Regions from separate parts of the Dietzia sp. oral taxon 368 genome, predicted to be linked through region 4. Evidence: predicted binding sites of a transcription regulator. Region 4 holds the regulator's gene; each other region holds the start of a gene.
What was found. Region 4 encodes LexA, which represses DNA repair genes until DNA is damaged. Its sites were predicted from a motif close to CGAACANNTGTTCG; they were not measured.

Region 1 (7,862 bases), 1.2 Mb from region 4:
ATGTACTCCAGCAGCGCGGTCTTCATGTCCTCGTCGTTGTGGCCGTAGTTCAGGGCGCCGGCGCCACCGAAGAAGTCGAGGTACTCGTCTCCGTCGACGGTCCGGAGCGTCGCCCCCTTTGCAGTGTCGAACACCACAGGCCAGTTACGCGAGTAACTACGCACCTCGGATTCGCGATCGTCGAAAATCTCCGTGTTGGTGCTGGTGTCGTGGGTGGGCTCGGTCATTGTCCTGATCACTCCAATGGGGAAGGTGCGGGCGGCGGTTGTGGGCCGGGCGGCCCGCGCGCCCTCGTCTAGGAAATCGTGTAGAGGTCTTCTTGCTCGTGACCCTCTCCGAGCAGCTCGGAGCTCAGGTAGTCCTCGCTGGACAGGGTCATCCCCCTGTCGCGGGCCACGGCGCCGAACGTCCGCTGCGACGCCTCGTTATCCGGGCTGATGGTGGTTCGCAGTCGCACGACGCCGCGTTCGGCCAGCCGGTCTAAGAGACTGTGCAGAAGCCGGGCCGCGAGACCCTTGCCGCGCTGGTCGGCGTCGACGCCGACCTGCCACACGAAGATCGTGTCCGGCTCGGAGGGGCGGATGAACCCGGTGACGAAGCCGACGACCCGACCTTCCACCTCCACCACGACCGAACTCTCGGAGAATTCGGCGCCCCACAGAACGTAGGCGTAGGAGGAGTTGAGGTCGAGGACGCCGCTGTCACGGGCGATCTCCCACATGCGGGTTCCGTCAGCCGCCGTGGGCACACGGAACACCGCGTCGGACGAATCAGGGGTACGGGGTACTTCTCGTTCTCCTGGGTTCATAATCGCTCTCTACCGTAGTGACGCAACCCCGTTGTTGCATCTACCTTCCTCGAGTTGTTACCTGAAACGCCGATGAGTGCGCAGGTGGCCGACGTGGAGTGAGGTCAGTCACCCAGCGCCCGTTCTGGGGGACCCCACGAGCCCGCTTCCGGTGGGGCGATGGGGCGATCGACGACAGGCCGATCACCGATCTCGAGGAGGCCCGCTGCCTCCAACTCTTGGCCCCAGATTCCCTCTGCCGACTCGTCACCGTCACCGGGGGCCGCGCTGAGATCTTCCCCGTCAACCACGCGATGTCGAGGGACGGCAAGATCCTCTTCCGCACCGCGGGGGGAGCAAACTCGCCGGCCTGACCGTGCACCCCGAGGTCCTCTTCGAGGTCGATCACGTGGAGGGCCGTCACGCCTGGTCGGTCGTGGCCCGAGGGTGAGCCCGCAGCCTCGAGAGCTTCGATGAGATCAACCGGCCGAGGAACTCGACCTCAAGCCGTGGATCCCCACGCTGAAGTACATCGTCGTCGAAATCACCCCGGAGCATCTCACCGGCCTCAGCTTCGAATTCGGCAAGGAGCCCGAGCGCTACCAGGGCTGACTCGCGAACTCGCCACCTCGCCTCGCCGCGGCCGGGCTCGTCGGCCCTGGCCGCCGGCGCTGACTACGTCCCCGCCTTAGAAGGGTGGTGGTGGTTGGAGGAGTTCGTCGAGGTGCTCGTGGAGGGCGTGGAGGATGGCTTTTTCCAGGGTGCTGTCGGTGGGTTTGTTGCGTTGCCACCAGCGGCTGGCCGCGGCGGGGTTCACTCGCTCACGCGGGGCCGGGCTCGGTGCCCGGCCTGGGGTCGCATCCGGGTCTGGGGCGGTCTGGGGTGGCGGCGAGGTCGCGTCGGCTGCGTTGCGGGCGGTGGCGCGGGCGCGTTCGCGGGCCAGGCGTTGGGCGCGGCGGGCGAAGTAGGTGGCCTCGTCCAGGATCCCGGCCCCGATGTCGGGGTTGGGGTTGCGGCGTTGCTGACGCGCCCAGGCGTCGGCCTCGTCGCGTTGGTGCTCGCGCCGGTATTGGGCCAGCGGCCCGTCGGGGCGGGTGAGCATGGTCGTGCCGTCGGGGGTGGTCACGATCAGGGTGCCGTCGGGCTCGAGCTTGTAGGTCCAGTCGGAGAACGTTTTGAACCGGTGATGGCGCCGGCATTGGGCCACCAGGTTCGCCTCGATGGTCAGGCCACCGGCGGCGGGGTCGGCGTGGTTGAACGGCACCACATGATCCAGGTCACAATCATCAGCGGGGATCGCGCACCCGGGGTGGCGGCAGGTGCCGTCGCGGAGCCGGACCCGGCGCGCCAACTGGGCACTCGGCCGATATCTCAGGGCCGCATCTGTGTCGTCGGCGGCGCCGATGTGCGGGTCGACCTGCTCGAACGAGGCCCCATCCGAGGTGGCGAGCATCTCCAGCAGGGTCTGCAGGGCTGCTTCGCCGGTGCGGGTGAACTCCACCCGCGCGCCGTGTTCGTCGCGGCCGTTGTCTCCGGTGGCGATGACGGTGACCTTCGGCCGCAACACCGGAGCCCGACCGCCCGCGGTGGCGGGCGCGCCCGCGGCGCCGTGAGCGTCATTGGACGTGTCGGCAGCGTCGGGGTGGGTGGGGGTGTCGCCGCAGATCAGGGACATCAGGGCGTCGGCGCGGCGTTCGGCTGTGGAGTAGTTCGGCTCCGGCTCGTCCGGGTCGGTATCGGGGTCGGCGGTCCGCGCGGCAGCAGCGGCGGTGGCGTCGTCGTCGGCGGCCTGGTGTTCGGCGACGCATTGGTCGAGGGCTTCGGCCAACACGGCGGCTTCCTCGGTGGCCAGCAGGGCGGAGACGGTGGACATGCCGTCGACGCCTTTGCCGATGCGCACGCCGCGGCCGCGGTTGGCGTCTTCTTTGCGCAGGCGGATGGCGTCGGGGTCGTGGCGGCCGATGACGGCGTCGATGTCATCGCGTAGGGCTTTGTCGCCCAGGCGGTTGCCGGCGGCGATGCCGTTGAGGTAGTCGTCGACGACCTGGCGTTGGACCTGCTCGAGGACATCGCCGCGGACGGTGGCCATCTGCCGGGCCAGCAGTTCGGCGACGCGTTGTTCCATCAGGCCGGCGGCCATGGCTTCCAGGATCGCCGGGTAGCGGGTGTGCAGTTCCCAGGCAAAGGACAGCATCTTCTCCGCGCGCCTGGCCGAGATGGACATCGCCGCCACCACATACCCGGCCGCCGCGACGAGCCCGTCCACAACGGCGTGGCCGGGACGGGCCTCGTGACTGCCGTCGATACCGTGCCCGTACTCACGCCAACACTCCTGCAGCAGCGCGTAACAAGCGACCAGGCGCTGCGCGGCCGCCCGGTTCTCCGCCGCCCACCCCTCCCGCGCCGCCACCGTCAACCCCGTCAACGCCGCCGGGGCGGATGAGTCGGCGGAACCGGACGAGCCAGCAGCGCCAGACGAGTGGGCAGAACCGGACGAGCCAGTGGAGCCGGCAGGGCCGGAACCGGACGCGGGGCCGCCAGCAGCGCGCTCGGGATCGCCGTCCATGCCCCACCCCCCGTGGTCGCCTACGCGGCCATGCCGCGCCATATCTCGAATACGTGTTCTATCCTACGGCCACGCGTTCGACACCACAAGGGCTTCCCACGAGTCGACCGCCGAGTTCCGTACGACGCACTCCCCCCACGGCCCGCGCCAGCAGAGCGGCTCGTAACCGCCGTCGCGTCCCGCCCGGGCCCGTAGCGACGTTCGGCCCTGCGGCAGCAAACTCCCGGTACACGCACGATCGCGCGCACCCAAAGGCGCGCGCGACCGGTCAAGCGGAACGGCGGACGCCGGTCACCGACGGCGGCCACGGCACCGCGCCCACCCCGGGCAGCCGGCACCGCGCCGACCCCGGGCAGTCGGCGCCGCGCAGCCCACGCGCCGCGCGGACCCCGCCCGCAGGAGGGCTACAGCGCCCGGCCGATGACCTCCTTCATGATCTCGTTCGTGCCGCCGTAGATCCGCATGACGCGGGCGGCGGCGAACTTCTGGGTGATGGGGCACTCCATCATGTAGCCGTAGCCGCCGAACAGTTGGAGGCAGCGGTCCACCACGTCGTCGAGCATGTCGGTGGCCTGCATCTTGGCCATGGAGGCGGTCACGGCGTCGAGTTCACCGGCGATCTCGCGCTGGATGCAGTAGTCGACGAACGTGCGGGTGGCCATCACCTGGCTCTTGCAGTGCGCCAGCTCGAAGCGGGTGTTCTGGAAATCCAGCACCGGCTTGCCGAACGCCTCCCGCTCGCGGGTGTACTCGAGCGTCTCCACGACGGCGGCCTCGGCCATCGCCAGCGCGTCGACCGCGATGGCCAGACGCTCGCGCGGCAGCTGGTTCATCAGCTGGTAGAAGCCCTGCCCCTCCTCGCCGCCGAGCAGGTTGGCGGCGGGCACGCGCATGTCGTTGAAGAACAACTCGGCGGTGTCGGCGCCGTGGCGGCCCATCTTCTCGAGCACGCGCCCCCGCTCGAAGCCGGGCGTCGACGCCTCGACCGCGAACAGGGCCATGCCCTTGTGGCCGGCGTCGAGGTCCGTCTTGGCCGCCACCACCACGAAGTCGGCGGAGCCGCCGTTGGAGATGAAGGTCTTGGAGCCGTTGATGATGTAGTCGTCGCCGTCGCGGCGGGCGGTGGTGCGCACGCCCTGCAGGTCGGAGCCTGCGCCGGGCTCGGTCATGGCGATCGCGGAGATCCACTCGCCGGAGCAGATCTTGGGCAGCCAGGCTTTCTTCTGTTCCTCGGTGGCGTAGTTGGCCACGTAGTGCGGGGTGATGGTGGAGCCGACGCCCATGCCGAACGCGGTGTCGCCGGAGTAGACGAGCTCCTCGGTGACGAGGTACTCCATGCCGGGGTCGCCGCCCTGCCCGCAGTACTCCTCGGGCACGTCGAGGCAGATGAGGCCGGCCTCGCCGGTGCGCACCCAGGTCTCGCGGTCGACGTGCTTCTGCGCGGCCCACTTCTCCTGGTTGGGGGTCATCTCCTTGGCGAAGAACGCGCGGGCGTGTTCGCGCAGCAGCCGGTGGTCGTCGGTTTCCCACGCGGGGCGGTAGTCGGGGAAGAGTGCGGACACGAGAGGCCTCCGGGAGGGGACGACGACGACGAGGAACGCCTCTGAGCTGACGTCCGCCCGTTCCGGAAGAGGGCGCGCGCACGGGCGCGGGAGAGGTCATACTCGTGCCATGAGCGAATCCCCCGACCTGCCGGAGAAGGCGGAACCGACCAGGACGACGCCCGGAGGTGGGGCCGCGGCTCTCCCCGAGCCGTTCCCCTCGGACTGGACCCGCTGCCTGATCCTCGTCGCCCACCCTGATGATCCGGAGTACGGGATGTCCGCGGCCGTGGCGCGGTGGACCGCGGAGGGCCGCAGCGTCGTCTACGTGCTGGCATCGAGCGGTGAGGCGGGCATCGAGGGGATGTCGCCGGCGATCGCCGGGCCGATCCGCGAGGAGGAGCAGCGGCGGTCCTCTGCCGTGGTGGGGGTCGACGAGGTGGAGTTCCTGGGGTTCCCGGACAGCCGGATCGTCAACAACGCGGCGCTGCGTGACGCGATCGCAGACGCGATCCGCCGGCACCGGCCCGACATCGTGGTGTCCCTGTACTCGGGCCCCGAGTTCGGCCCCGGCATGCCCAACCAGAGCGACCGCATGGAGTTCGGCGCGGCCGTGGGCGCGGCGTACGACGACCTCGTGGCTGCGGTCGGCGTGGACGCCGCGGAGGGGCGACCGCAGATGTGGTTCGAGTCCGCGCCCGGGCCCACGCACTACGTGGAGGTCACGGGCTTCGTCGAGCCGGCCGTGGAGGCGGTGGCGCAGCACTCCGAGTACCTCTCGGTCCTCGACCCGGCCACGCCCGTGCGGGAGCAGGCCCGTCGGCAGGTCGAGGCGGTGTGCGCGCCGATCGAGGGGATCGCCGGCGGGAACCCGGTGGTGGGTTTCCGGCGGATGCGGCCGTGACGGGCGGGCGTCAGGCAGGCGCGCCGGGGCCGAGTGGCGCGTAGTAGCCCTCCTCCACGGGCCGCAGGCGCTCGACGATCTCGTCCGCCCACTCCGCGGTCGGTGAGGGCACGGTGCCGTCGCCCGGGCGACCGACGTAGGTGAGCCAGTAGCGCTGCGTGCCCTGACCGACGACCGCCGAGTACACCAACGCCCCCTCCGGGCCGACCACGTCCTGCGGGGCCGAGGGGATGACCCGGAACGAGACCGACCAGCCGTCGCCGACTCGGGTCGACAGCTCCTCGACCCGCTCGTCGACCGCCTGCCCCGGGACCGGGAGGAGGATCGGGCCCATTCCGTTGGCCAGGGTGATCGCCGCCAGCCGGTTGTCGCTCTCGCGGGGGTCGAACAGGTCCTCGGTGAGCCCGCCCACCAGCACGACTCCGTCGGACTGGGCGGGTTCTGCCCGCTCGGGGCTCATCGCGGTGCTGCCGAAGAGCAGTTCGCCCGACTCCGCACGCCAGCCCTCGGGGACGCGGATCACCAGCCCGGCGAAGGGGTCGACGTGATCGGAGCCGGCGGCCACCTGGACCTTCGGACTCAGCTGCCGCGCGGACGGCGCGTGCGTCCGGTCCGAGATCACCCATGTCGCCACGGCCGCGATCAGCGCCACCACCAGGACCAGCGCGATCGCCAGCGCGGCCCGGGCCCGGCCCGCGAGAGGGGACGCGGAGGGCCCGGAGGAACGGCCGGATTCGGACCTCTCTGCGGAACTCATCCGCCCAGCGTAGGTGGCCGGGTCATCCGCAGCGTGATGTTGACCCGCCCCGGCTCGGCGCCCAGCACCTCACGGCACCACGACGGCGCCGTGGAGTCGAAGACCTTGGGCACGCCGTGGAACGCCATCCGCGACGGCCCGCCGAACACCACCAGATCGCCCGACTCCAGGCGGACGTCGGTGTACGGCCGGCCGCGGTGCTCGGGCGTGCCGAAGCGGAACGTGCACGCGTCTCCCAGGCTGAACGACACGACGGGCGCGGGGCTCGCCTCGTCGCGGTCCTGGTGCAGGCCCATCGTCGCGCCACGGCCGTAGAGGTTCACCAGAGCGGCGTCGGGGGTGTAGGCGGGGCCCGGGACCGACTCACGGGCGCCGGGCTCGGCAGTGTGGGTCTGGGCAGTGTGGGTCTGGGCAGGGTGGGTCTGGGCAGGGTGGGTCTGGGCAGGGTGCGGCTCGTGATCGCCGCCGTCGAGGACCGCGGAGCGCGGATCGACCGCCGCAGCCGAGGTCAGCGCGGTTCGCGCGGCCCGCACGAGCCAATCGGGGATCGGCGGGGTGGCGGCGTCGTCGTCGTCATATCTATACGGCGACCAGTGGCGCCCCAGACTGAACGTCCGCACCGACATCCGCCCGCCGCCGGGTAGGACGATCGAGCGCGGCGCCGCCACGGCCGCCCAGTCCGCGCACGCCCGGAGGAGATACTCCTGCTGCTCGCGGCTCATCCAGTCCGGCACGTGCACCGCGCCCGGACCGAGAAGCGACGGCTCGCGGTGGACACCGAACAGTGGCTCAGTCATCGAAGAAGAACCCAGTCATCGAGGAAGAACCCAGTCATCGGAGAAGAACTCAATCATTGAAGATGAACTCAGTATCACCTGGTCGTGTTCTCCTCCCCCGGCTTCTGCGCGGTGATCGGCGCGGCGATGTCCTCGAGGGACTTCCCCTCCGCGTCGACGCCGAGGAAGATCTCGGCGATTCCGCCGATCGCCATGATGCCCGCCGCGAGGAGGAAGCCCAGGCCGACCAGTCCGCGGTCGCCGCTCTCGATGAAGTTACCGAACAGCAGCGGGCCGATTATGCCGCCGACGCCCGTGCCGATCGCGTAGAAGAAGGCGATCGCCAGCGCGCGGGTCTCCATCGGGAAGATCTCGCTGACGGTGAGGTAGGCGGCCGACGCGCCCGCCGTGGCGATGAAGAACGTCAGCGACAGCAGCACGACGAAGCCCCACAATCCACCCGTCTCATTGAGGAATACGAAGTACAGCGGCACCGTCACCAGCGCCGACCCGAGGTACGTGCCGGCGATC
Region 2 (7,862 bases), 780 kb from region 4:
GCACGATTTCCACATCCTGGACACCTACGAGGCCGGGATCGCCCTCGTGGGCACCGAGATCAAGAGCATGCGGGAGGGTAAGGCCTCGCTGGTCGACGCGTTCGCGACGGTCGACGACGGCGAGGTGTGGCTCCGCGGGCTCCACATCCCCGAGTATTCGCACGGGAGCTGGACGAATCATGCCCCCAAGCGGGCGCGGAAGCTCCTGCTACACCGCCGGGAGATCGACTCGCTCGTGGGCAAGGTGCGAGACGGGAACGCGACGCTCGTCCCGTTGTCGCTCTACTTCGTGAACGGTCGCGTCAAGGTCGAACTGGCCGTCGCGCGGGGTAAGCAGGCCCACGACAAGCGGCAGGACATCGCCCGGCGGACGGCCGAGCGCGAAGCGGTCCGCGAGCTGGGCAGGAAGATCAAGGGCATGCGGGCGTGATGCCGGTCGCGCTGGCGTCGACCTCGGCGGTGGCGTACGGCATCAGTGACTATCTCGGTGGCGTGGCGTCCCGCCGCGCGCGGGCGTTGCGCGTCGTCAGCGTGGCCTACCCTGTCTCGATCGTGCTCGTGGGGGTCGCGGCCCTCGTCGCGGGCGGGTCACCTACTCCGGCGGGCCTGGGGTGGGGGTTGGCGTCCGGGCTCGCATCCGGCGCCGCGGTGTGGACGTTCTATGTGGCGCTGTCCCGGGGGCCGATGAGCGTCATCTCGCCGATCACGGCGGTCCTGGCCGCCGCCGGACCTCTGGCCTTCGGGTTGGCGGCGGGGGAGCGGCCCGGGTCCGCGGCGATGGCGGGGATGGCGGTGGCGCTCGTGGCCACCGTCCTCGTGTCCCTGGAGGGGGTGGACGGCTCGTCCGCCGCGCACGGGCGGTTGACGGCGTCGCTTCTGGTGATGTCGGTGGTGTCGGGCTCGGCGTTCGCCGCCTTCTTCGTCCTGTTGTCGCGGGTGCCCGCGGGCGAGGGGCTCTGGCCGGTCGCGGCGTCGCGGGTAGGCGCGACGGTGATGTTGCTCGCCGCTGCCGTGGCCGCGCGTGAGTCGTTCCGCTTCCCGCGCCGTCTCATCGCGATCGGGGTGGTGATCGCCGTGTTCGACGCGATCGCGAATGGTGCGTTCTACTTCGCCTCCCAGGCAGGGATGCTCTCCCTCGTCAGCGTCATCGCCGCCCTGTACCCCGCCTTCACCGTCGCGCTGGCGGTCACGCATGGGGGCGAGCGGATGCGCGCGGTCCAACTGGCCGGGCTGGGCCTGGCCGGCGTCGCGATCGTCCTCCTCACGCTTGGCTGACCGGAGACGGACGTCACCCTGGTATTCGACGGTCCCCCGGGGTATGGTTGGAGGTCCGTCGGCGGAAGTCGGCGGCTCCTGAGGGGCTGATGTGGTTTCGACTACGTGAGCTGACGCAGGGGAAGCGTGCCGGTGCAGGCCAGAGACCACCGTAAGCGTCGTGGCAACCAATTACGCGCCGATACCAATCAGCGCGACTACGCCCTCGCTGCCTGATAGCGAGCCCGTAGTCTGTCGGCCCGGGGTCGCTCTCGCCCCGGAACCCGGCATCATCTAGAGGGATCACCGGCTCACCCGGTCACGGGGTGGGTCGGGACAACTCACAGTGACTGGGATCGTCATCGCCAACACGTCCGCATGAGGGCGAGATCCGAGTAGAGGCCAACGCGGACTGCGCACGGAGAAGCCCTGCCGATGCTGCGGAGGACCCGGGTTCAATTCCCGGCAGCTCCACAATCGGGCTGAACCCCCGGTCGTCTCGACGACCGGGGGTTCAGCGCATTTCAGAGTGCTGCTCGGAACCATCGATGCAGAGCCCGTCCGCGCGCCGGCCGCCGGCGCTGGCCCCCTCCTGCCTCAGAAGGGTGGTGGTGGTTGGAGGAGTTCGTCGAGGTGCTCATGCAGTGCGCGGAGGATGGCTTTCTCCAGGGCGCTGTCGGTGGGTTTGTTGCGTTGCCACCAGCGACTGGCTTCGGCTGGGGTCACCCTTCCGCGCGGGGCCGGGTCCGAGTGCGGGGCGGCGTCGGTCTCGGCAGGCGCCGCGGCGGGCGAGCTGCCCGCGGTCTCGTCCGCGGTGTCGGGTGGCGGCGTGGTCGACTCGGCTGCGTTGCGGGCGGCGGTGCGGGCGCGTTCGCGGGCCAGGCGTTGGGCGCGGCGGGCGAAGTAGGTCGCCTCGTCCAGGACCCCGGCCCCGTAAACGGGGCTGGGATTGCGGCGTTGCTGACGCGCCCAGGCCTCGGCTTCGTCGCGTTGCTGTTCGCGCCGGTACTGGGCCAGCGGCCCGTCGGGGCGGGTGAGCATGACGGTGCCGTCGGGGGTCGTCACGATCAGGGTGCCGTCGGGCTGGAGCTGGTAAGTCCAGTCGGAGAAGGTTTTGAACCGGTGGTGGCGCCGACACTGGGCCACCAGGTTCGCCTCGATGGTCAGGCCACCGGCGGCGGGGTCGGCATGATTGAACGGCACCACATGATCCAGGTCGCAGTCGTCGGCGGGGATCGCGCACCCGGGGTGGCGGCAGGTGCCGTCGCGGAGCCGGACCCGGCGCGCCAACTGGGCACCGGGCCGGTACCTCAGGGCGGCGTCGGTGTCGTCGGCGGCACCGATGCGGGGATCGACCTGTTCGAAGGTGGCCCCATCCGAGGTGGCGAGCATCTCCATCAGGGTCTGCAGGGCCGCCTCGCCGGTGCGGGTGAACTCCACCCGCGCCCCGTGTTCGTCGCGGCCGTTGTCGCCGGTGGCGATGACGGTGACCTTCGGCCGCAACACCGGCGCCTGACCGGTGCCGCCGGTGGCGGGCGCGCCCACGGCGCCGTCAGCGGCATCGTCTGTGCTCGCGGCGTCCTCGGAAGCGTTGGCAGCGTCGGGGTGGGTGGGGGTGTCGCCGCAGATCAGGGACATCAGGGCGTCGGCGCGGCGTTCGGCTTTGGAGTAGTTCGGCTCCGGCTCAGGCCCGTCCGGGGCGGCGGCCGTGGCGTCGGCGTCGGCGGCCTGGTGTTCGGCGACGCGTTGGTCGAGGGCTTCGGCCAACACGGCGGCTTCCTCGGTGGCCAGCAGGGCGGAGACGGTGGACATGCCGTCGACGCCTTTGCCGATGCGTACGCCGCGGGTGCGGCTGGCGTCTTCTTTGCGTAGGCGGATGGCGTCGGGGTCGTGGCGGCCGATGACGGCGTCGATCTCATCGCGCAGGGCCTTGTCGCCCAGTCGGATGCCGGCGGCGACACCGTTGAGGTAGTCGTCGACGACCTGGCGTTGGACCTGGTCCAGGACGTCGCCCCGGACGGTGGCCATCTGCCGGGCGAGCAGTTCGGCGACGCGTTGCTCCATCAGCCCGGCGGCCATGGCCTCCAGGATGGCCGGGTAGCGGGTGTGGAGTTCCCAGGAGAAGGACAGCATCTTCTCGGCGCGTCTGGCGGAGATGGACATCGCCGCCACCACGTAGCCGGCCGCGGCGACGAGGCCATCGACCACAGCGTGGCCGGGGCGGGCCTCGTAGCTGCCGTCGATACCGTGGCCGTACTCGCGCCAACACTCCTGCAGCAGCGCGTAACAGGCCACCAGACGCTGCGCCGCCGCGCGATTCTCGGCCGCCCACCCGGCCCGCGCCGCCGCAGTCAGGCCCGTCATCGCCGCGGCGGCGCCGTCACCGGACGAGCCGGCACGGCCGGACGAGCCGGCAGCACCGGACGCGCCAGTGGGGCCACCGGCCGCGCGCTCGGGATCGCCGTCCATGCCCCACCCCCCGTGATCGACCGTGCGGCCGCGCCGCGACTTGTCTCGAATACGTGTTCTAGTCTACGTCCACGTGCTCGACACCACAAGAGCTTCGTCTGTATCGCTGACGGTGCCGGCGCACGTGCACCCAGGGGGTCGGTGACGAAGGCTTCGGTACCCTCTCCCTAGTGCCGGTCACCCGGAAGGGGTCGACGGTCTCCCAGTAGAGAAAGGCCCGCGGACACGTGAACGCCAAGCCCAACAAGAGCACCAAAGTGCTGCAGACCAAGTCCAACAACGGGATGATCATCACCGTCGTCGCGCTCATCGCGGTCGCGGTGGTAGTCCTCGGTGGAGTGGTCTGGATGGCCCAGAGGGGCGGCGAGGCCAACCCCATCACGTTCGGTGAGACCGCCGACGAGCAGATCGAGATCACGGACACCGGCGTGGTGATCGTGGGTCAGCAGGACGCCCCGACCATCCAGGTCTGGGAGGACTACATGTGCCCCGCCTGCGGCTCTTTCGAGGCGCAGTACGGCGAGTCCATCTCCGAGGCCGTCGAGGCCGGGGATCTGCGGGTCGAGTTCCACACCCTCAACTTCCTCAACGGCCAGTCGGGGTCGGGCGAGTACTCCACGCGCGCCCTGGCGGCCGTCCAGTGCGTCGCGGCGAAGGACTCCCTGCCCGTGTTCTTCGACGTCAAGAACGCCTTCTTCGCCCAGCAGCCCGCCGAGGGTGGCGGCGACCTCTCGGCGCAGGAACTCGCCGGGATCGCCGAGGAGGCCGGTGCGAACCCGGACACGGTCGAGTGCATCGGCAACGTGGAGACCAACGGCGGCATGGACAAGGCCTCCGACAGTGCGGACAACGCCCAGCAGACCATCCGGGAGATCACCGATCGCGTGTCGACCCCGACCGTCGCGTTCGAAGGTGAGGTCGTGGACCTCGCGAACGCCGCCTGGCTGCAGGAGATCGTCGCCTGATCCTCTGCGGTCTCGCGGGCCACGCGCCCACCGTTTTCGTGCCCGGCCTCGCCTTTTCCGGCGGGGCCGGGGCCGATTTGGAAGGCCGGACCGTGGTGGTGTAACTTAAGTCGGGCCGGTCACCGAGAGGGGAACGGCAGAGAAATGGATACGGGGCTATGGCGCAGCTGGTAGCGCACCACACTGGCAGTGTGGGGGTCAGGGGTTCGAGTCCCCTTAGCTCCACCGAGGACGAGATCCCGGGAGGTCGGAGACGATCGCCCGGGATCTCGTCATTTCGCCGTCTTCCGCGGCGGTGCGCGCGGACGTAGGGTCGGTACATGGCGGAGCCGCGGGAGATCACCGCCGTGCTCGACGAGCTCGTCGACGCCGGCCGGCTGATCGGGTACGTCTGCGGCGTCCGGCAGGACGGCCGCTCATGGCTCGCCGCGGGCGGTACGCGGTCCATGGGTGGGCCCGCGATGCCCGAGGATGCGGTGTTCCCGCTGTCCTCCAACACCAAACCGATCGCGGGCGTCCTCACGATGCGGCTCGTGGAGCGTGGCGTGATCGCCCTCGACGATCCGGTGGACGCGCAGCTGCCCGAGCTCGCGCGGCCGCGGGTGCTGGCCGAACCCGACGGGCCGCTGGGCCGGACGGTGCCGGCTGAAAGACCTGTCACGGTCCGGGACCTGCTCACGATGACCGCCGGCGTCGGGTGGCCGGTACGCAACCCCGACCTGGGCGAGGCCATGGCCGCCCGAGGGGTCGCGCCCGGCCCGTACGCACCGGCCGTCCCGCCGGGGGAGTACCTGCGCAGGCTCGCCGAGCTCCCGTTCGCCGGGCAGCCGGGCGGCGGGTGGTGGTACCACACGTGCAGTGACATCCTCGGAGTCCTTCTCGCCCGCGCCACAGGCGCGTCGGTGGGGGAGCTGGTCGCCGAACACGTCACCGGGCCCCTCGGTCTGACCGACACCGGGTTCACGGCCGATCCGGGCCGCCTGGTCGTCACGTACGGACTCGGGCCCGACGGCCGGGTGGCGCCGGTGAACACCTCGGCCAGGTTCACGGCCCGGCCGGTGTTCGACTCCCTCGCCTGCGGGCTCGCCGGGACGGTGCACGACTACCTGGCGATCCTGGACGTACTCGTCGACGGCGGTCCGCTCATCGGCGCGGAGAGCGCGCGGTTGATGACCTCCGACCACCTCACCGAGCGCCAGCGGGCCTCCGCCGAGGGGTTCCTGGAGCCCGGATGTGGTTACGGGTTCCAGGTCGAGGTCCGCCCCGACGGGACGGTGGGCTGGGCCGGGGGACTGGGCACGATCGGCTACGTCGACCGCCGTGCCGGCCGGTCCGCGGCGGTGTTCACCTCGCAGGCCTTCGACGTGCCCGGCACGGCGGAGGCGCTGGAGACGGTGTGGTCGCTGCTGGGCTGAGCGATCAGCGGCACTGAGCCGGTCAGCGCCACCACGTGTCGAGCGGCGTGGCGGGGGCGGTGCGCTTGTGCCGTGAGCCGAGGAACAGGGACTCGATGCGGGCGGCGGCGTCGGTCGGGACACCCTCGCGCCCCTCGAGGTAGTCGTCGATCTGCGCGTAGGTGACGCCGAGCGCGACCTCGTCGGGTAAGCCGGGCCTGTCGTCCTCCAGGTCGGCGGTGGGGACCTTGCGCCAGGTGGACTCGGGCGCGCCGAGGTGGCGCAGGAGCGCGGCGCCCTGGCGCTTGGTGAGACCGGTCAGGGGGGTCAGGTCGACGCCGCCGTCGCCGTACTTGGTGAAGAAGCCGGTCACCGCCTCGGCGGCGTGATCGGTGCCGACGACGAGGTGGTTCACCTGCCCGGCCACGGCGTACTGGGCGATCATCCGCTCACGCGCCTTGACGTTGCCGCGGACGAAGTCCCGGAGCGGACCCGCCTGGTCGGGGAGTGCCGCCAGGGCCGTGGATGCGGCCTCGGCGGCGGCGTCGGACGCTGCACGGACATCCACCGTCAGGGACGCGTCCGGGCGGATGAACTCCAGGGCTATCTGCGCGTCGGCCTCGTCGGCCTGTACGCCGTACGGAAGGCGCATCGCGATGAACCGGGCCTGTTCCATCCCCTCCTCGCGGAGGCGTTCGGCCGCGAGCTGACACAGTCGCCCCGCGAGCGTCGAGTCCTGACCGCCGCTGATGCCCAGGACGAAGCCGGAGGCGGGTGTGGAGCGCAGGTAGTCGACGAGGAAGGCGACCCGCGTCTCGACCTCCTCGGCGGGGTCGATGTCGGGCCGCACGCCGAGTTCGGCGATGATGGAGGCGCGCAGCGCACTGGAGTCGGGTGGCGTCTGGTTCATGCGGTCAGCTTAGGAACCGCGTGTGACGTCCACGTGACATCAGTGCGCGGTCCGTGGTGCGGTCCCTCGCCGGTTGGAGTTCTTGCCGGGTGGTCCGTTACGATGGACCAGTTGTGTGTCGTACATCCGACCCCGTGGTCGGACGTGTCGCACAGTGATTCCCAGTCGTGTCGGCGGCCATCGCGGCCGCCCCGAGAGCCTAAGGAGCGCCACATGAAGGTCCGCAAGTCCCTTCGGTCGCTGAAGAACAAGCCGGGCGCCCAGGTTGTCCGTCGTCGCGGCAAGACCTACGTGATCAACAAGAAGGATCCCCGGTTCAAGGCCCGCCAGGGCTGAGTCGACCGCGTGAGTACTCACGCACCCCCGAGGGCCCGCCTCCGGTTCGCCGGAGGCGGGCCCTCGTCGTCGTTCCCGTCTCGTCCGCAGCGGTGACCCGCCGCCCGGCGACTAGGCGGGGGTCCGGCGTCGCGCCGCCGCCCGCCGCCGCCGTCGGCAGCGCCCACCAGCGGTGTCCTACGGCTTCCCAGGGTGGCCTCAGAGGGCGCCCGACCCTGCGCCCGCGACGTCCCGACGCTCCGATCGGCGGGGGTGACGGCGAGGGTGCGGAATCGAGCGGAATGGTGGGCAACCTGTGGAAGGGATGGGGACAACCGGGGGCGCGTTGTGAGGGCTCTGGGGGCGCGTTGTGGGTTGCCGAAACCGTGTTCCGGAACGCGCTCCGGGATGCCACGATGGGGTGGTGCACCCGCCGCTGAGGGCCCCGGTGCCCCCGGTTCCACGCTGAGCAGGGGCATCCCACAAGGCGGGATCACGACCTGGGAATTCCAGGGATGTAAGACCAAAATGTTGTGGTCAGTTGACCTTCTCGCC
Region 3 (7,862 bases), 460 kb from region 4:
CGACCGGCACCACTACACCCCGGAGTCGCGCTCGACGGTCCGGCTCGTGTGGCTCGCCGCGCGCCGCGACCTCAGCCACCTGGCCACCATCGCCGGCCTCGACGAGCGTGAGCTCTACGCCCGCGAGTTCGGCGCCGAGGCCCTCGAGCGGTGCGACGACCGGCTGCGCGCGCTCGGGCTCGACCCCGCCGGGTACCGCGTCCTGCCAGTCCACCCGTGGCAGTGGGAGCACAAGATCGCGGTGGCGTTCGCCCCCGACCTGGCCCGGCGCGACCTGGTGCACCTCGGCGAGTCCGACAGCGAGTACCGGCCGCAGCAGTCCGTGCGCACGTTCTTCGACGTCACCCGCCCCGAGCGCGGCTACGTCAAGACCGCCCTGGCCGTGCAGAACATGGGCTTCACCCGCGGGCTGTCGCCGAAGTACATGCGCGATACCCCGGCGGTCAACGACTGGGTGGCCGGGATCGTCGACTCCGACCCCGTCCTGCGAGCGCTCGACTTCGGGATGCTGCGCGAGGTCGCCGCGGTCGGCTACACCGGCGACGCCTATCACCGGGCCGCCGCCGCGGGCGTGTCCGACGAGGGCCCGCACACCAAGATGGTCGCCGCGCTGTGGCGGGAGAGCCCGGTCCCCCGGCTGGCCGACGGCGAGCGGGCCGTCACGCTGGCCTCGATGCTGCACGTGGACCTGCACGGGCGGGCCCTCGTCGTCGAACATCTCGAGCGCTCCGGCCACGACGCCCGCACGTGGCTCCGCGCGCTGCTCGACGCCTACGTCCTGCCGGTCGCGCGGTGTCTCCTCGCGCACGGGCTCGTGTTCATGCCGCACGGCGAGAACGTCATCCTCGTGCTGGGCCCCGATCACACGCCGCGGCGCGCGCTGTTCAAGGACATCGGCGAGGAGGTCGCGATGGTGCGCGACCTACCGTTGCCCGACGGCATCGAGCGCGTCCGCCACGTCGTGGAAGCCGAGACCGCCGCCCTGAGTATCCAGACCGACGTGATGGACGGGGTGCTCCGCCACCTCGCCGGGATCCTCGACGCTGCCGGCGTGCTCGACGCCGACGCGTTCTGGGACGAGACGCGCCGGTGCCTGGAGGTGCTCGCCCCTGGTGACGCGGGCGACGACGGCGAGGTGCACCGTCCCACCTGGGAGGCGCTGTTCGCCCCGCGGTTCAAGCATTCGTGTCTCAACCGGCTGCAGTTGCGCAACACCAGGCAGATGGTGGACCTGACCGATCAGGCCGGATCCCTACAGTTCGCGGGCACGCTGGCGAACCCGCTCGCGGCACGGTCCGGTGAGACGGTCGACGAGGCGACGAGACGACAGGGCGGGGCGCCCGGCGCTCGCGGCGATGCGGCACCGAGCCTGCAGCAGGACCCGACACCCGTGGGGTGACGGTAGCGTCGACCGTGTGAACGGACGGGAACTCCAGAAGTGCGCGGCCGCGCGGGCGCGTGAGCTTCCGGCGTCCACCCTGGAGTTCCCGTTCGGCCCGGACTTCGACGTGTTCAAGGTCCGCGGCAAGATGTTCATGTTCCACGCCGAGGTCGAGGGCGAGCCCCAGGTGATCCTCAAAGCGCTGCCCTCGGACTCGATGTCCCTCCGCGCCGCGCACGCCGACATCACTCCCGGCTACCACATGAACAAGCAGCACTGGATCTCGCTGCATCCGGGCGGCACCCTGACCGCCGAGATGGTCGACGAGCTCGTCACCGAGTCCTACCGTCTCGTCGTGGCCGGGCTGCCGAAGGGCCAGCAGCCCGTCGAGCCGGAGACCTTCGGCCGCGGCCAGCGGGCCTGACCGCGGCTGGGCCGGTCGGCGCGGCGGCCGCTGTCCGGCGCGGGCTCTCGCCGTCTCGGCTCAGTTCGCAGGCGACAACGACGTCTCGGTCAGCGAGCCGAGCTGCTCGCCCACCGATCCCTTGACCGACTCGGTGGCCGACGAGGTGTCGAGCTGATCCGCCAACGAGCCGCCCACGAGCGGCACTCCGCTGAGGACAGCGCTGACCGATCCGTCGACGTCTCCTGCCAGCAGGGCGTCGGCGGACCGTGCAGCGGGGTTGAGGACCGCGCAGATCACGCCGACCGGCACCTGCAGCGGGGCCCCGATCGCATTCGCGGCCAGGCCGGCGGCGCTGCCGACGTTGCAGGCGAAGGTGGCCGCGGAACCGAGCGGCCCCGAGGCGTAGCCGGGCAGCGACCCCGTGACCGAGCCGGGAAGCAGCTCACCGAGTTCGCCCAGCTGGCCGGTCTCGCCGTCCTCGGCGCCGGCACCGCTGCCCCTCTCGGCACCCGTACCGTTCTCGCCATCGGCGGCCGCGGAGCCCGGGATCGAGCCGGTGTCCGCAGGATCAGAGCTCTGAGCTGCCGCAGTGCCCGCCGAGGCGACGAGCAGGGCCGCGGCCAGTGCGCCGACGTACGCGATTGACTTGGTCATGGTGAGCCTCCGAACTCCGGTGCGTCGGGCGGTCTCCCCCGATCGATTAATGAGGGTCCCATAAATCTCGAGCCCCCGAAGCGTCGTTGCCAATGCGTGATCCATCTCAGTTCCATCCACGTAGGCCTTGTGGTGTCGAACACGTGGGCGTATAATAGAACACGCATTCGAGACAAGTGGCGGCGCAGCCGCGCAGTCGACCAGGGGGTGGGGCATGGACGGCGACACCGAGCGCACGGCCAGTGGCTCCGCGTCGCCTTCCGGCACCGCTTGCTCGTCCGGTTCTGCCGGCTCGTCCGGCCCTGCGGCGTTGACGGGCTTGACGGCGGCGGCTCGGGAGGGGTGGGCGACGGAGAACCGCGCGGCCGCGCAACGCCTGGTCGCCTGTTACGCCCTGCTGCAGGAGTGCTGGCGCGAGTACGGGCACGGTATCGACGGCAGTCACGAGGCCCGCCGCGGCCACGCCGTCGTTGACGGCCTCGTCGCCGCGGCAGGCTATGTGGTGGCGGCGATGTCGATCTCCGCCAGACGCGCGGAGAAGATGCTGTCCTTCTCGTGGGAGCTGCACACCCGCTACCCGGCGATTCTGGAGGCGATGGCGGCCGGGCTGATGGAACAACGCGTCGCCGAACTGCTGGCCCGGCAGATGGCCACCGTCCGCGGCGACGTGCTGGAGCAGGTCCAGCGCCAGGTCGTCGAGAACTACCTCAACGGCGTCGCCGCCGGCATCCGTCTGGGCGACAAGGCCCTGCGCGATGAGATCGACGCCGTCATCGGCCGCCACGACCCCGACGCCATCCGGCTACGCAAAGAAGACGCCAGCCGCACCCGCGGCGTGCGCATCGGCAAAGGCGTCGACGGCATGTCCAGCGTCTCCGCCCTGCTGGCCACCGAGGAAGCCGCCGTGTTGGCCGAAGCCCTCGACCAGCGGGTCGCCGAACACGACGCCGCCGACACCGACACCACCGCCGCGGCTGCCGGCCGGGCCGCCGACCCCGACACCGCCCCGGATGAGCCTGTCGAGCCGGAGCCGAACTACTCCAAGGCAGAACGCCGCGCCGACGCCCTGATGTCCCTGATCTGCGGCGACACCCCCACCCACCCCGACGCTGCCAACGCTTCCGATGACGCCGCGAGCACAGACGATGCCGCTGACGGCGCCGTGGGCGCGCCCGCCACCGGCGGCACCGGTCAGGCGCCGGTGTTGCGGCCGAAGGTGACCGTCATCGCCACCGGCGACAACGGCCGCGACGAACACGGCGCCCGAGTGGAGTTCACCCGCACCGGCGAAGCGGCCCTGCAAACCCTGATGGAGATGCTCGCCACCTCGGATGGGGCCTCGTTCGAGCAGGTCGACCCGCACATCGGCGCCGCCGACGACACAGATGCGGCCCTGAGATATCGGCCGAGTGCCCAGTTGGCGCGCCGGGTCCGGCTCCGCGACGGCACCTGCCGCCACCCCGGGTGCGCGATCCCCGCCGACGACTGCGACCTGGACCATGTGGTGCCGTTCAACCACGCCGACCCCGCCGCCGGCGGCCTGACGGTGGAGGCGAATCTGGTCAGTCAGTGCCGGCGCCATCACCGGTTCAAAACGTTCTCCGACTGGACCTACAAACTCCAGCCCGACGGCACCCTGATCGTGACCACCCCCGACGGCACCGTCATGCTCACCCGCCCCGACGGGCCGCTGGCCCAGTACCGGCGCGAGCACCAACGCGACGAGGCCGACGCCTGGGCGCGTCAGCAGCGCCGCAACCCCAGCCCCGACATCGGGGCCGGGGTCCTCGACGAGGCCACCTACTTCGCCCGCCGCGCCCAACGCCTGGCCCGCGAACGCGCCCGCGCCGCCGCCCGCAATGCAGCCGACGCGACCTCGCCGCCACCCGAGGCCGCCGCCGACACCACCCCGGACCCGGCCCCGCGCGAAAGAACGACCCCCGCCGCGGCCAGCCGCTGGTGGCAACGCAACAAACCCACCGACAGCACCCTGGAAAAAGCCATCCTCCACGCCCTCCACCAACACCTCGACGAACTCCTCCAACCACCACCACCCTTCTGAGGCCGTCGCCACGGCGGGCGAGCCGCCGGTTACCGCCCTCACCAGCGGCGGATGAGGGATGGTGAAGTCATGACAGAGATCCCGATCGAGCCCTCCGCCCATTCGCTGGCCGATGTCATGCCGTCTGTCGCTGCGTCGCTGGGCTCCGGCCACCACAACCCGCTCGCGATCGCGCCAGCTAGCGACGCCGTCCTGGTTCTCGTCGATGGTCTCGGCGCCGAGCTGATCCGCCGGTACGCCACCGACTCCCCGACGCTCGCCGTCATGTCCTCCCGGATGATCTCCGCGGGCTTCCCGGCGACGACCGCGACCAGCCTGACGAGCCTCGCCGTAGGCGCTCCGTGTTCCAAGCACGGGATCGTGGGGTACAGCTTCCGAGTCTCGGACGACGCCGACGACACCGCCGTCTCGTTCAATCCGTTGCGCTGGACCCTCGACTCGGCTGGCGGCCCGTCGGCGATGGATCGCTTCCCACCGCGGAGAATCCAGCAACGGTCGAGCCTGCTCGAACATCTCGCCTCAGACGGCGTCGACGTCACCTACGTGATGCGTGAGGAGTTCCGCGAATCAGGACTGACCCGGGCGGCCTTCCGGGCGGACGGGGAATTCCGCTCTGCTGTCTCCCTCGACGAGGTGAAGCAGGGAGTGATCGACGCTGTGGGCCGCCCCTCGCGATCCAGGCGCTTCGTCTACGCGTACTACGGCGACCTCGACCTCATCGGACACATCCACGGCCCCGGCTCTCCGGAGTGGCTGGAGTCGCTCCGCGCTGTCGACGCCTTCATCGCCGACCTCGCCACCGATCTCCCCCGCGACTGCAGGCTCATCGTCACCGCGGACCACGGAATGGTCAACGCCGAGACCGTCATCGATATCGACCACACGCCCGCCCTCCTCGCCGATGTCCAGATCGTCGCCGGCGAAGCCCGCGTCCGCCATGCATACGCCCGCCCGGGCGCCGCGGACGACGTCCTCCACGCGTGGAGCGCCGAGCTGGCGGGCCGCGCGCGGGTGATCAGCCGCGAGCAGGCCCTCGACGAGCGACTCTTCGGCCCCGATCGCGCCTACGCAGACCGGCTCGGCGATGTCATCGCCATCGCGAGCGGCGGCGTCATCCTCGCGCGGACGGAACACGAGCCGATGGAGTCGTCCCTCCTGGGCCATCACGGCGCCAACACCGCGGCGGAGCAACACATCCCGCTCATCCTCCGGTGATCCCGGCGCCGGAGGCGGCGTCAGCAGGTGACGAGAACAGACGGATCGCTGGTGATGTCCAGCCACCGACCGTAGGCCGGGGGCCCCGCCGCGCGGACATCCGCGCACAGTTCCTGCCGGGTGTAACCCGACGCCCGATAGACCGCGTAGATGACGTTGCCGTTCTCGTCGCGCGGCCGCAGTGACGGGCACGCCATGTCCGTGCGTAGGTAGGACGCTCCCGGATACCTGGCCAAGGCCGAGGCGATCTCTTGGGCGTACGCGCCCGGGGTGACCGCCGAATAGAGGACGACGATCCCCCGGCCGTCACACGCCGGTCGAGACATGGGCGTGTCGAGTCCCAGATCACCGACGGTCACGGCGGGTTCCGGCGCGGCCGACGCCCCCGGTGCCACCGGCGCCGCCTGTGGAGTCGGCGCGAGCGGCGAGCTGGGGGCCTCCGTCGACGGGACGACCGGACTCTCCGTCGCCACGGAAGCAGCGATGGGAGTCGCGCCGGGTGCAGCGGCGGGCTGATCGTCCCGCGCCGCGACCAGGTAGCCGACCCCCGCTGCGAGCACGAGGAGCAGTACCACGACGATCCCGCCCAGGATCCATACCGCGGTGTTCCGACGCGGCTCCCGGGTGTCGTTGAACGGCGCGTATCGCCAGTCATCGGTGTCCCAGCCGTTCCCGGGCGATCTTGTCATGTCCACCACCGTCGCCAGGGCCGTGTAACCGGCCACTCCCGCCTGAATGACGATCACTTTATCCACGGTGAAGCGGCGACACTTCGTTTTCGCGTCCGCGCAGGCGTGGAACCGAACCGGCGATCCCGCGCGTCGAACAGGGTGCACGGAAACAGGGTGCACGGATAGGTCGCACAGAACCGCAGCAACAGCGACACCGACAGCAACAGAGACGTCACCACGACCAGCGAGGCGGAGATGAGAACGCAGGTATGAGTACGACGACGAGCGCCACCACAGCACCGGGCCGCTTCCACCGGGATACGCGGGCCCGTCAGGGGGAATCGGCGCGGCCGGTGGTCGAACCCACGGTGGGGCGACGATGACCGGGCCTCTCGATGTCACGCCGGCGGAACTGACGAATCTCGCCCGGCGCGTGGACGGATTCGGCGACCAGATCGGCGGGATCACTCCGGAGGGCGACCTCTCCACGCTGGCGAATGTTCTGAGGGGCAGCAGGGTCGCGGCTATCGCGAGCACGCTCGGCGCGCGGCTGAGTCAGTCGGCCGACAGGCTGAGCTCCGACCTGTTGGAGGAGGCGGGCCGCCTCCGGACCGCTACCGGGGTCATCGTCACGGCGGACGGCCACAACGCCGCGATGTTCGGCGGGAGGTGAACCGGTGCCGATACGAGTCAGCGACGCACTAGCGTGGCAGGTGGACGACGCCGAATCGCGCCTCAGCGCGGTCCGCGCGGGAATCACCGTGACGAATGACGTCGCGGACCGCCTGCGCGACGATGCGGAGCGGGTGCTGGACGGGATGGAGGGTCAGTCCGTCGACGCGGCGCGCTCATCGGTTCAGGATCTGCGTCGGCGCACATTCGCACTCGGCGACGACCTGCGCAGCACCGCGAATCCCCTGTCGTCGTTCGCTCGATCCGTCGCCATCCACCGGGATCGGCTGAGGGCGGGCGTCGAGGCGGTACTCCGACAGGGGGCGACCGTCGCGGAGGACGGAAGCGTGGTGTGTCCTCCCGACATGGAGGCGACCCGATCGCGAGAACTCCGAGAGCTCGAAGTGACCATCAAGGACGCGCTCCGTGCGATCGACTCTCTGGACGTCGAGACTGCGGACACGCTCACCCGCCTCTATGAGACCATCGCCGACCACAGCAACAACGTCGACGCCAAGACGATCACCGTGGGCGTGGTGAACTCGGTGATGACGGAACCACTGGCCGCCGCGATCGCGGCCGGCGACGACGGACTGCGCAGCACCCGAGTCGTCGCCAAGGGGCTCGGCCCGTTCGGGTCGGCGCTGAGCTTCGTGGCCGGGGTGTACGGCGCGCCGGAGGACGAGCCGTTGACGGAGACGCTCGCCGCCGAGGGCGCCGGTCTCGGAGCGGGGCTCGCGGCGAGCATCGTCGGTTCCGCCGTAGCGGGTGGCGTGGCCGGAAGCATCGTTCCCGGCGCGG
Region 4 (7,862 bases):
CGCAAGGGCGCTCCGGTACTGACGGTCGCGGACTTCACCGAGCTGCGGAACGCCGCCAGGGCCGAGGTACCGGGGGCCGTGGCGTCGACGATCTCGGCGGCGGTACCGGCCCTGGTCTCGGCCCAGCGGGTGTTCGCGCGCGTGGCGGAGGTCCCGGCGGAGATCGCCGAAGCGGTGTCCCCGTCACTCGAATTCCTCGTGGGCAAGGGGTTCCTGGCGCGTCATCCGGTCGATGTCCTGCCACACCTGGAGCGCCATGTGAAGGCGGTCGGCGTCCGGCTCGACATGGCGGAGACGACTCCCGATCGGCACCGGCAGCTGACGGCGAGGTTGGCCCGGTCGGAGGAGACGGTGGAGGAGGCGTGCGCGGCCCTGCGCCGGCGACCGGGTGGCGCGCGCGCGTCACGCGAGCTGCGGTGGCTGCTGGCCGAGTACAGGGTGGGGCTGTTCGCGCAGTCCCTGGGTACGGCCCGCCCGGTTTCGGCCGAGCGGATCGAGAAGGCGGTGGCGTCGGCGCTCGCGCCCCGGGCCCGGCGCTGACCGCTCGCGTCGGCGGCTCGGGGCGGGCGCCGGCCGCCGCGGTGACTGAGCGGACTCAGCGGCTCGTGCGGCGGTCTTTCAGTGCGATGATCTCTCGTTCGAAGTCGTCGGCCGAACTGAACTGCTTGTAAACGGAGGCGAAGCGGAGGTAGGCGACTTCGTCGAGGTCCTGGAGGGGTCCGAGGATCGCGAGCCCGATCTCGTGTGCGGGCACCTCGGAGGCGCCACGTGCGCGGACGGCGTCCTCGACCTGCTGGGCGAGACGCCGTAGGGCGTCCTCGTCGACGGAGCGGCCCTGGCAGGCCCGGCGGACTCCGCGGACCACCTTATCGCGGCTGAAAGCCTCGGTGACGCCGTTGCGTTTGAGGACTGTCAGCAGAGGCGTCTCGAGCGTGGTGAAGCGGTGCCCGCATTCGGGGCACTCTCGGCGGCGCCGGATCGCCTGCCCCTCGTCGACCGACCGTGAATCGATCACCCGGGAGTCCTCGTTGTGGCATGTAGGGCAGTACATTCCCGTGTGGCCCTTCGTCGACCGGACTGCGCGCCTCCCGGGTCGTGGCCCACGGGACGCGGGGACGATTGACCACCGTCCCCGGCTCATTCTAGGAGGCCCGGGTGCCTGTCACGCGTAGGCGGGCCCGCCGAGGAACGCCACGGCCAGGAGCATGATCACCCCGAAGACGATGCCGCAGGCCAGAAGTGCCCACGCGGGCACGTCGTCGACGACACAGGCCGGGGCCGGTGCCTCGATGCGGCAGGCGCGCACTTGATCGGCCGACACCGGACGGGTCCTGTCGGCCAGCCTCGGGGTGGGCATCCGCGAGGCCGTCGGCGCCAGGGCGGGGCGGCGGTCTGCGGGCGCGCCACGGCGGGGCGCGGCGGCGTCGTGCCGACCCACCGGCCGTGCGCCGGGCCGGGTCACGCCGCGTCCGCGAGTCCGCGGATCCGCGGCCGGGTTGGCGTTGACGCCGTGATCCACGCGGTGCATCGAAGCGCGGTGCTCCGCCGGGCAGATCTCCGTCCACCGCACCGTGGAGTCGGTGTGCGAGTGCAGCTCCAGAACGGTCATGTCCACTCCCTGCTCGATACGATGTGCGAAAGGCGTTCGCACATCCGTATGGATTGCTCAGTACATCTGTTCGAATTTGAACACGTCTAGAGTTGTATCACGCGACTCCGACACGATCACCATTCCGCGGTGAAATTCTTCGAACGTGTGTGTGGCGATCCCCGTTCCGGGGTTATAGGGTGTACACAGATGACGACGTCGAACATCCATTCGCCGAAGGGACCCGCCATGCCGAAGCCCGACTTCGACTCACTGACAGACCGCCAGAAGAGTGTGTTGCTGCACATCCACGACACGGTCAAGGAGCGCGGCTACCCCCCGAGCATCCGCGAGATCGGTGACGCCGTGGGACTGCAGTCGACATCGTCGGTCGCCCATCAGTTACGAACTCTGGAGAAGAAGGGCTTCCTGACCCGGGACCCGCACAAGCCGCGCGCGGTCGACGTGCACGGTGTCCCGGGGCAGAAGACCCGCGGTCGCCGGTCCCCGACCAGCGAGGTCCGTCGCCCTAGCGGGGCGGTCGAGCCCGTCTATGTCCCGGTCCTCGGTCGGATCGCGGCGGGTGGACCCATCCTCGCCGAGCAGGCCGTGGAGGAGGTCTTCCCCCTCCCGTCCGACCTCGTCGGGTCCGGAGATCTGTTCATGCTCCGGGTCGTCGGTGAGTCGATGATCGACGCGGCGATCTGCGACGGCGACTACGTCGTGGTGCGGCGGCAGAACGTCGCGGACAACGGCGAGATCGTCGCCGCGATGATCGACGGCGAGGCGACCGTGAAAACGTTCCGCAAGGACTCCTCCGGGGTCTGGTTGCTGCCCCACAACCCGTCCTTCAGTCCCATCCCGGGCGAGCACGCCACGATCCTCGGCAAGGTCGTGACGGTGTTCCGAAAGCTCTGAGCCGCGCTCGATGACGAGAACGCCGCCTGTCCCACGATCGGATCAGGCGGCGTTCTCGTCGTTCCAGCGGGTCAGGCGGCTCCGTTGCGCGTGCCACCATCCGTGACGAACTCGCCGAGCTCACCGGCCACCGAAGCGGGCAGCCGCACCACCATCCGCGTCCCGCGGTCGGTGTGCTCCTCCTCGACCACCGCGCCCTCGGTGTGGACCCGTGCGACCACGTCACCTCGGGTATACGGGACCTCGAGAGTCACCTCCCTGTCCCCGGACGCCACGATCTGCACGATTCGTTCGAGCAGCTCGTCGAGGCCCTGCCCGGTGGCCGCGGAGACGAAGACCGCGTCCGGCAACGCGTGGTGCAGCTCCGTGAGCACAACCGGGTCGGCCGCGTCGATCTTGTTGATAACCAGCAGCTCCCGCGGGCGTTCGGCGTTCTGCTCCTCGACCACCTCGTTGATCACCTTGCGAACCGCATCGATCTGGCGGAGCGGGAACGCGTCGGACCCGTCGACCACGTGCAGCAACAGTTCGGAATCGACGACCTCCTCAAGCGTCGACCGGAACGCCTCGACCAACTGCGTGGGCAGGTGTCGGACGAAGCCGACCGTGTCGGTGAACACGACCGACCGTCCGTCGGGGAGGTCGGCGCGGCGGGTGGTGGGATCGAGAGTGGCGAACAGTGCGTTCTGTACGAGGACGCCGGCGCCGGTGATCCTGTTCAGTAGACTCGACTTTCCGGCGTTGGTGTAGCCTGCGATCGCGATGGACGGAACCGGCGTGGCTCTCCTGCGGTAGCGCTTGGTGTCGCGGGACTGCTTCATCCCCTTGATCTCGCGACGTAGCCGCGCCATCCGCTCGCGGATCCGGCGCCTGTCCGTCTCGATCTTGGTCTCACCGGGGCCTCGCAGGCCGACACCGCCGTTACTGCCGGCCCGTCCACCCGCCTGCCGGGAGAGCGACTCGCCCCACCCGCGGAGGCGGGGGAGCATGTACTCCATCTGGGCGAGGGTCACCTGGGCCTTACCCTCGCGGCTTGTCGCATGCTGGGCGAAGATGTCGAGGATCAACGCCGTCCGGTCGATGACCTTGACGTTGACCGCCTTCTCCAGAGCCAGGAGCTGGCCCGGGGTGAGCTCGCCATCGCAGATCACGGTGTCGGCGCCCGTCGCGGCGATGACGTCCTTGAGGACGCTCACCTTCCCGGAACCGATGAACGTCGCCGCATCCGGCTTGTCGCGTCGTTGGATCAGGGCGTCGCAGACCTCCGCGCCCGCCGTCTCGGCTAGCTGGGCGAGTTCCGCCATCGCGGCATCGGCCTGGGCTGCGGACCCCTCGGTCCACACGCCCACGAGTACGACCCGCTCCAGGCGGAGCTGACGGTACTCGGCGTCGTTGACGTCCTGGAGTTCGGTGGACAGACCCGCCACCCGGCGCAGAAAGGATCTCTCCTCGAGCTGCAGTTCGCCGATAGATGGATCGAGGTCTCGTGTCGGCCGGTCAGCGGCCGTGTGATCGATAGTCATTCTCCGGCATCATCTCACATCGGAGCCGTCCGTGTCCCCTGTGCGGGCGTGTGATATGCACCGCCGTGGAACCGGCCGGCGGCGACGAGAGCGGACGGGCCGGTGAGGGCGGAACCGCTCTCGGTCAGGGTCACCCCGACCTCGCCGCCGGGCACCGACACGACGACGTCTCCCGTACCGCGACCGGCATCGGCGAGGGCCGCCACCGCCGTCGCGACGATCCCGGTCCCGCACGACATCGTCTCGCCGGCCCCCCGCTCGTGGACGCGCATGGCCACTCGGCCGTCGGACAGGGGCGTCGCGATCTCCACGTTGACGCCGTGCGGGAAGAAGTCGCGGTCGAACACCGGGGGATCCCCGACCGGCAGGGTGGCCAGGGTCGCGGCGTCCAATCCGGGGACGACACAGGCCAGGTGGGGATTGCCCATGTCGACGGCCACTCCCGCGAAGGTGCGGCCACCGAGCTCTGTCGAGGACAGCCCGAGCAACCGCGGCTCCCCCATGTCGACCCGGACGGTGGCGTCGTCACCCGAACGGGAGACGATCGTCGCGGGCCGGGGCCCGGAACGTGTGCCGATCGCGATGGTCCCGGCCTCGGATCGCCCCGTGGCGACGAGGGCGTGCGCGAACACCCGGACACCGTTGCCGCACATCTCCGCGATCGAACCGTCGGCGTTGCGGTAGTCCATGAACCAGTCCGAGGCACCCACCCCGTCCGGGAGCGCGGGGAGCACTCCACGATCGACGAGAGCACCTGCGGTGGCGATCCTGAGGATCCCGTCGGCGCCGATTCCACCGCGACGATGACAGAGCGCTCGGACCAGAGCCTCGTCGAGATTCAGCACCGCGTCATCGTCGGGCAGGATCACGAAGTCGTTGAGCGTGCCGTGGCCCTTGAGGAAGGAGATGCCGTCGGTGCTCGACGGCGTGTGGTCCGGAGTCATGACGCGATCGTACTCGCGGCGGGATCGGCGTTCCGCACTGCGGAAATGACGGATGAAGCGCCGTGACGAGGACATTAGAGTCGGTCGGGAGAACGATCCCCTACCTGAGGAGAGCATCGATGTCCGAACGCATCACCGTCGGCGGTATCCAGGTCGACGAGGTCCTCTACGACTTCGTCAACACGCAGGCGATTCCGGGCACCGGGGTCGACCCCGACGCGTTCTGGGCCGGTGCGTCCGAGATCTTCGCCGACCTCGCTCCCCGGAACCGCGAGCTGCTCGCCGCGCGCGACGACCTGCAGTCGAAGATTGACGCGTGGCACCACGAGAACCCGGCGCCGATCGATCAGGCCGCCTACAAGGCGTTCCTTCAGGAGATCGGCTACCTGGTGCCGGAGCCCGGATCGGTCTCGGTGACCACGGAGAACGTCGACGCGGAGATCGCTACGGTCGCCGGGCCGCAGCTGGTCGTCCCGGTCACGAACGCGCGGTTCGCCATCAACGCCGGGAACGCCCGGTGGGGTTCGCTCTATGACGCCCTCTACGGAACCGATGCCATCCCGGAGACCGACGGCGCCGAGCAGGGCGATTCCTACAACAAGGTCCGTGGAGACAAGGTGATCGCCTGGGCGCGCGAGTTTCTCGACGACGCGGCACCGCTGGCCTCCGGCAGCCATGTCGGGACCACCGGGTACGCGGTCGTGGACGGCGCGCTCCGGGTCACCCTCGCGGACGGGGGGACCACCGGGCTGGCCGATCCTGAGAAGTTCGTCGGGTACCTCGGCGATGCCGCCAGGCCCTCTTCGGTGCTGCTGCGCAATAACGGCCTGCACATCGACATCCAGATCGACCCGGACTCCCCCATCGGCTCGACTGACGCGGCCGGTGTCAAGGACGTGGTCCTCGAGTCCGCCGTCACCACCATCATGGATTTCGAGGACTCAGTCGCCGCCGTCGACGCCGAGGACAAGACGCTCGGCTACCGCAACTGGCTGGGCCTCATGAAGGGCGACCTGTCGGAGGAGATCAGCAAGGGCGGCAAGTCGTTCACCCGCGTCCTCAACGACGACCGTGTGTACACCTCTCCCGACGGCTCCGGCGAGGTCCGCCTCCACGGCCGGTCGATGCTGTTCGTCCGCAACGTCGGCCATCTCATGACGAACCCGGCGGTCCTGGACGCCGAGGGCGAGGAGATGCCCGAGGGCATTCTCGACGCGCTGATCACCGCGCTGGCGGGCATGCACGGCATCGCGGAGGGCAACGAGCGCGGTAACAGCCGCACCGGGTCGATCTACATCGTCAAGCCGAAGCAGCACGGGCCGGAGGAGGTCGCGTTCACCACCGAGTTGTTCGGTCGCGTCGAGAAGCTCCTCGGCCTGCCGACCAACACCCTGAAGGTCGGCATCATGGACGAGGAGCGCCGCACGTCGGTGAACCTCGCCGCCTGCATCGCCGAGGCCACCGAGCGCGTCGTCTTCATCAACACGGGCTTCCTCGACCGGACGGGCGACGAGATCCACACCTCCATGGAGGCCGGGCCGATGATCCGCAAGGGTGAGATGAAGTCGGCGCGCTGGATGAAGGCCTACGAGGACTTCAACGTCGACACCGGTCTGGCGTGCGGTCTGCGGGGCCGCGCGCAGATCGGCAAGGGCATGTGGGCCAAGACCGACCTCATGGCGGAGATGCTCGCCGAGAAGATCGGCCAGCCGAAGGCCGGCGCCAACACCGCCTGGGTCCCGTCGCCGACCGGCGCGACCCTGCACGCGACCCATTACCACCGCGTCAACGTCCTGACCCGCCAGGAGGAACTCCTCGCCGGTGGGCGTCGGGCGAGCGTCGACGACATCCTCACCGTGCCGCTCGCGCCGAGCACCGACTGGTCGGACGAGGAGAAGAAGGAGGAGGTCGACAACTCCTGCCAGACGATCCTGGGCTATGTCGTCCGCTGGGTCGAGCAGGGCATCGGCGTCTCTAAGGTGCCGGACATCCACGACGTCAACCTCATGGAGGACCGCGCCACCCTGCGGATCTCCTCGCAGTTGCTGGCCAACTGGATCCGCCACGGCATCGTCACGGCGGAGTTCGTGGAGGATTCGCTTCGCCGTATGGCCGAGGTCGTCGACAAGCAGAACGCTGGCGACGACGCCTACCGGGACATGGCGCCGGACGTCGAGTCCTCGATCGCCTGGCAGGCGGCCCGCGAGCTGATCCTCGAGGGCACCACGCAGCCGTCCGGTTACACGGAGCCGATCCTGCATCGCCGTCGCCGCGAGTTCAAGGCAGCGAACGGGCTGTAACCCCCCGCGGGAATCCGCTGCTCCCCCGCGGGAATCCGCTACTCCCCCTCGGCATCCGCTACCCCTGCAGAGGTAGCGAATCCGGACCGGGAGTAGCGGATTTCCGGTATCGGGACGGAGGCACGTCGTACGGTCAGCCGAGGAGACCCTCCACCGCGGCCCTGAGTACGCCCACGGCGTCGTCCCTGCGGTCTCGGGTGAACCTGGCCTCGGGCCCGGAGGCGGAGATCGCGAACGCGGCGTCGCCCGAGCCGACGGCGATGGCCACGCATCGGACGCCTTCCTCCTGCTCGGACTCGTCGGTGGCGAATCCGCGGCGTCGCACCTCGCGGACCTGTTCGATCAGCGCCTCCACCTCGACGAGGGTCGAGTCGGTGTAGCGGCGCATGCCGGCCCGTTCCAGCAGCGCCCGGATATCGGCGTCGTCATCGCCCGCCACGAGGGCTTTGCCCACGGCGGTGCAGTGGACCTCGACGCTCCGCCCGACCTCCGTGAACATCCGCATCGAGTGGGGCGAGGGCACCTGGGCGAGGTAGACGACGCCGTCGCCCTCGCGGACGGCGAGGTTCGCCGTCTCCCCGGTGCCGTC

Region 1: a site for LexA is predicted at 3,400-3,413, ahead of C3V38_RS04385 (HNH endonuclease signature motif containing protein). Genes of this name have one in related genera too.
Region 2: a site for LexA is predicted at 3,770-3,783, ahead of C3V38_RS10965 (HNH endonuclease signature motif containing protein). Genes of this name have one in related genera too.
Region 3: a site for LexA is predicted at 2,598-2,611, ahead of C3V38_RS12420 (HNH endonuclease signature motif containing protein). Genes of this name have one in related genera too.

What each region holds. Positions count from the first base shown of each region.
Region 1 is NZ_CP027238.1:921,354-929,215, forward strand. It holds gene ectB (diaminobutyrate--2-oxoglutarate transaminase) at 1-227, opposite strand, end outside; gene ectA (diaminobutyrate acetyltransferase) at 296-808, opposite strand; gene C3V38_RS18285 (pyridoxamine 5'-phosphate oxidase family protein) at 907-1,161, shown strand; gene C3V38_RS04385 (HNH endonuclease signature motif containing protein) at 1,476-3,197, opposite strand; gene C3V38_RS04390 (acyl-CoA dehydrogenase family protein) at 3,758-4,915, opposite strand; gene C3V38_RS04395 (PIG-L deacetylase family protein) at 5,025-5,798, shown strand; gene C3V38_RS04400 (APA family fibronectin-binding glycoprotein) at 5,809-6,555, opposite strand; gene C3V38_RS04405 (alpha-ketoglutarate-dependent dioxygenase AlkB) at 6,552-7,352, opposite strand; gene C3V38_RS04410 (MFS transporter) at 7,427-7,862, opposite strand, start outside.
Region 2 is NZ_CP027238.1:2,347,903-2,355,764, forward strand. It holds gene smpB (SsrA-binding protein SmpB) at 1-430, shown strand, start outside; gene C3V38_RS10955 (DMT family transporter) at 430-1,275, shown strand; RNA gene ssrA (transfer-messenger RNA) at 1,358-1,731, shown strand; gene C3V38_RS10965 (HNH endonuclease signature motif containing protein) at 1,852-3,723, opposite strand; gene C3V38_RS10970 (thioredoxin domain-containing protein) at 3,951-4,688, shown strand; tRNA gene C3V38_RS10975 (tRNA-Ala) at 4,841-4,913, shown strand; gene C3V38_RS10980 (serine hydrolase) at 5,009-6,103, shown strand; gene nadE (ammonia-dependent NAD(+) synthetase) at 6,126-6,992, opposite strand; gene ykgO (type B 50S ribosomal protein L36) at 7,206-7,328, shown strand.
Region 3 is NZ_CP027238.1:2,665,175-2,673,036, reverse strand. It holds gene C3V38_RS12435 (GNAT family N-acetyltransferase) at 1-1,399, shown strand, start outside; gene C3V38_RS12430 (MmcQ/YjbR family DNA-binding protein) at 1,416-1,805, shown strand; gene C3V38_RS12425 (hypothetical protein) at 1,866-2,441, opposite strand; gene C3V38_RS12420 (HNH endonuclease signature motif containing protein) at 2,656-4,503, shown strand; gene C3V38_RS12415 (alkaline phosphatase family protein) at 4,573-5,718, shown strand; gene C3V38_RS12410 (serine/threonine protein kinase) at 5,739-6,464, opposite strand; gene C3V38_RS12405 (hypothetical protein) at 6,769-7,062, shown strand; gene C3V38_RS12400 (hypothetical protein) at 7,067-7,862, shown strand, end outside.
Region 4 is NZ_CP027238.1:3,126,354-3,134,215, forward strand. It holds gene hrpA (ATP-dependent RNA helicase HrpA) at 1-540, shown strand, start outside; gene nrdR (transcriptional regulator NrdR) at 596-1,051, opposite strand; gene C3V38_RS14610 (hypothetical protein) at 1,163-1,609, opposite strand; gene lexA (transcriptional repressor LexA) at 1,838-2,506, shown strand; gene hflX (GTPase HflX) at 2,578-4,029, opposite strand; gene dapF (diaminopimelate epimerase) at 4,044-4,973, opposite strand; gene C3V38_RS14630 (malate synthase G) at 5,093-7,273, shown strand; gene C3V38_RS14635 (IclR family transcriptional regulator) at 7,407-7,862, opposite strand, start outside.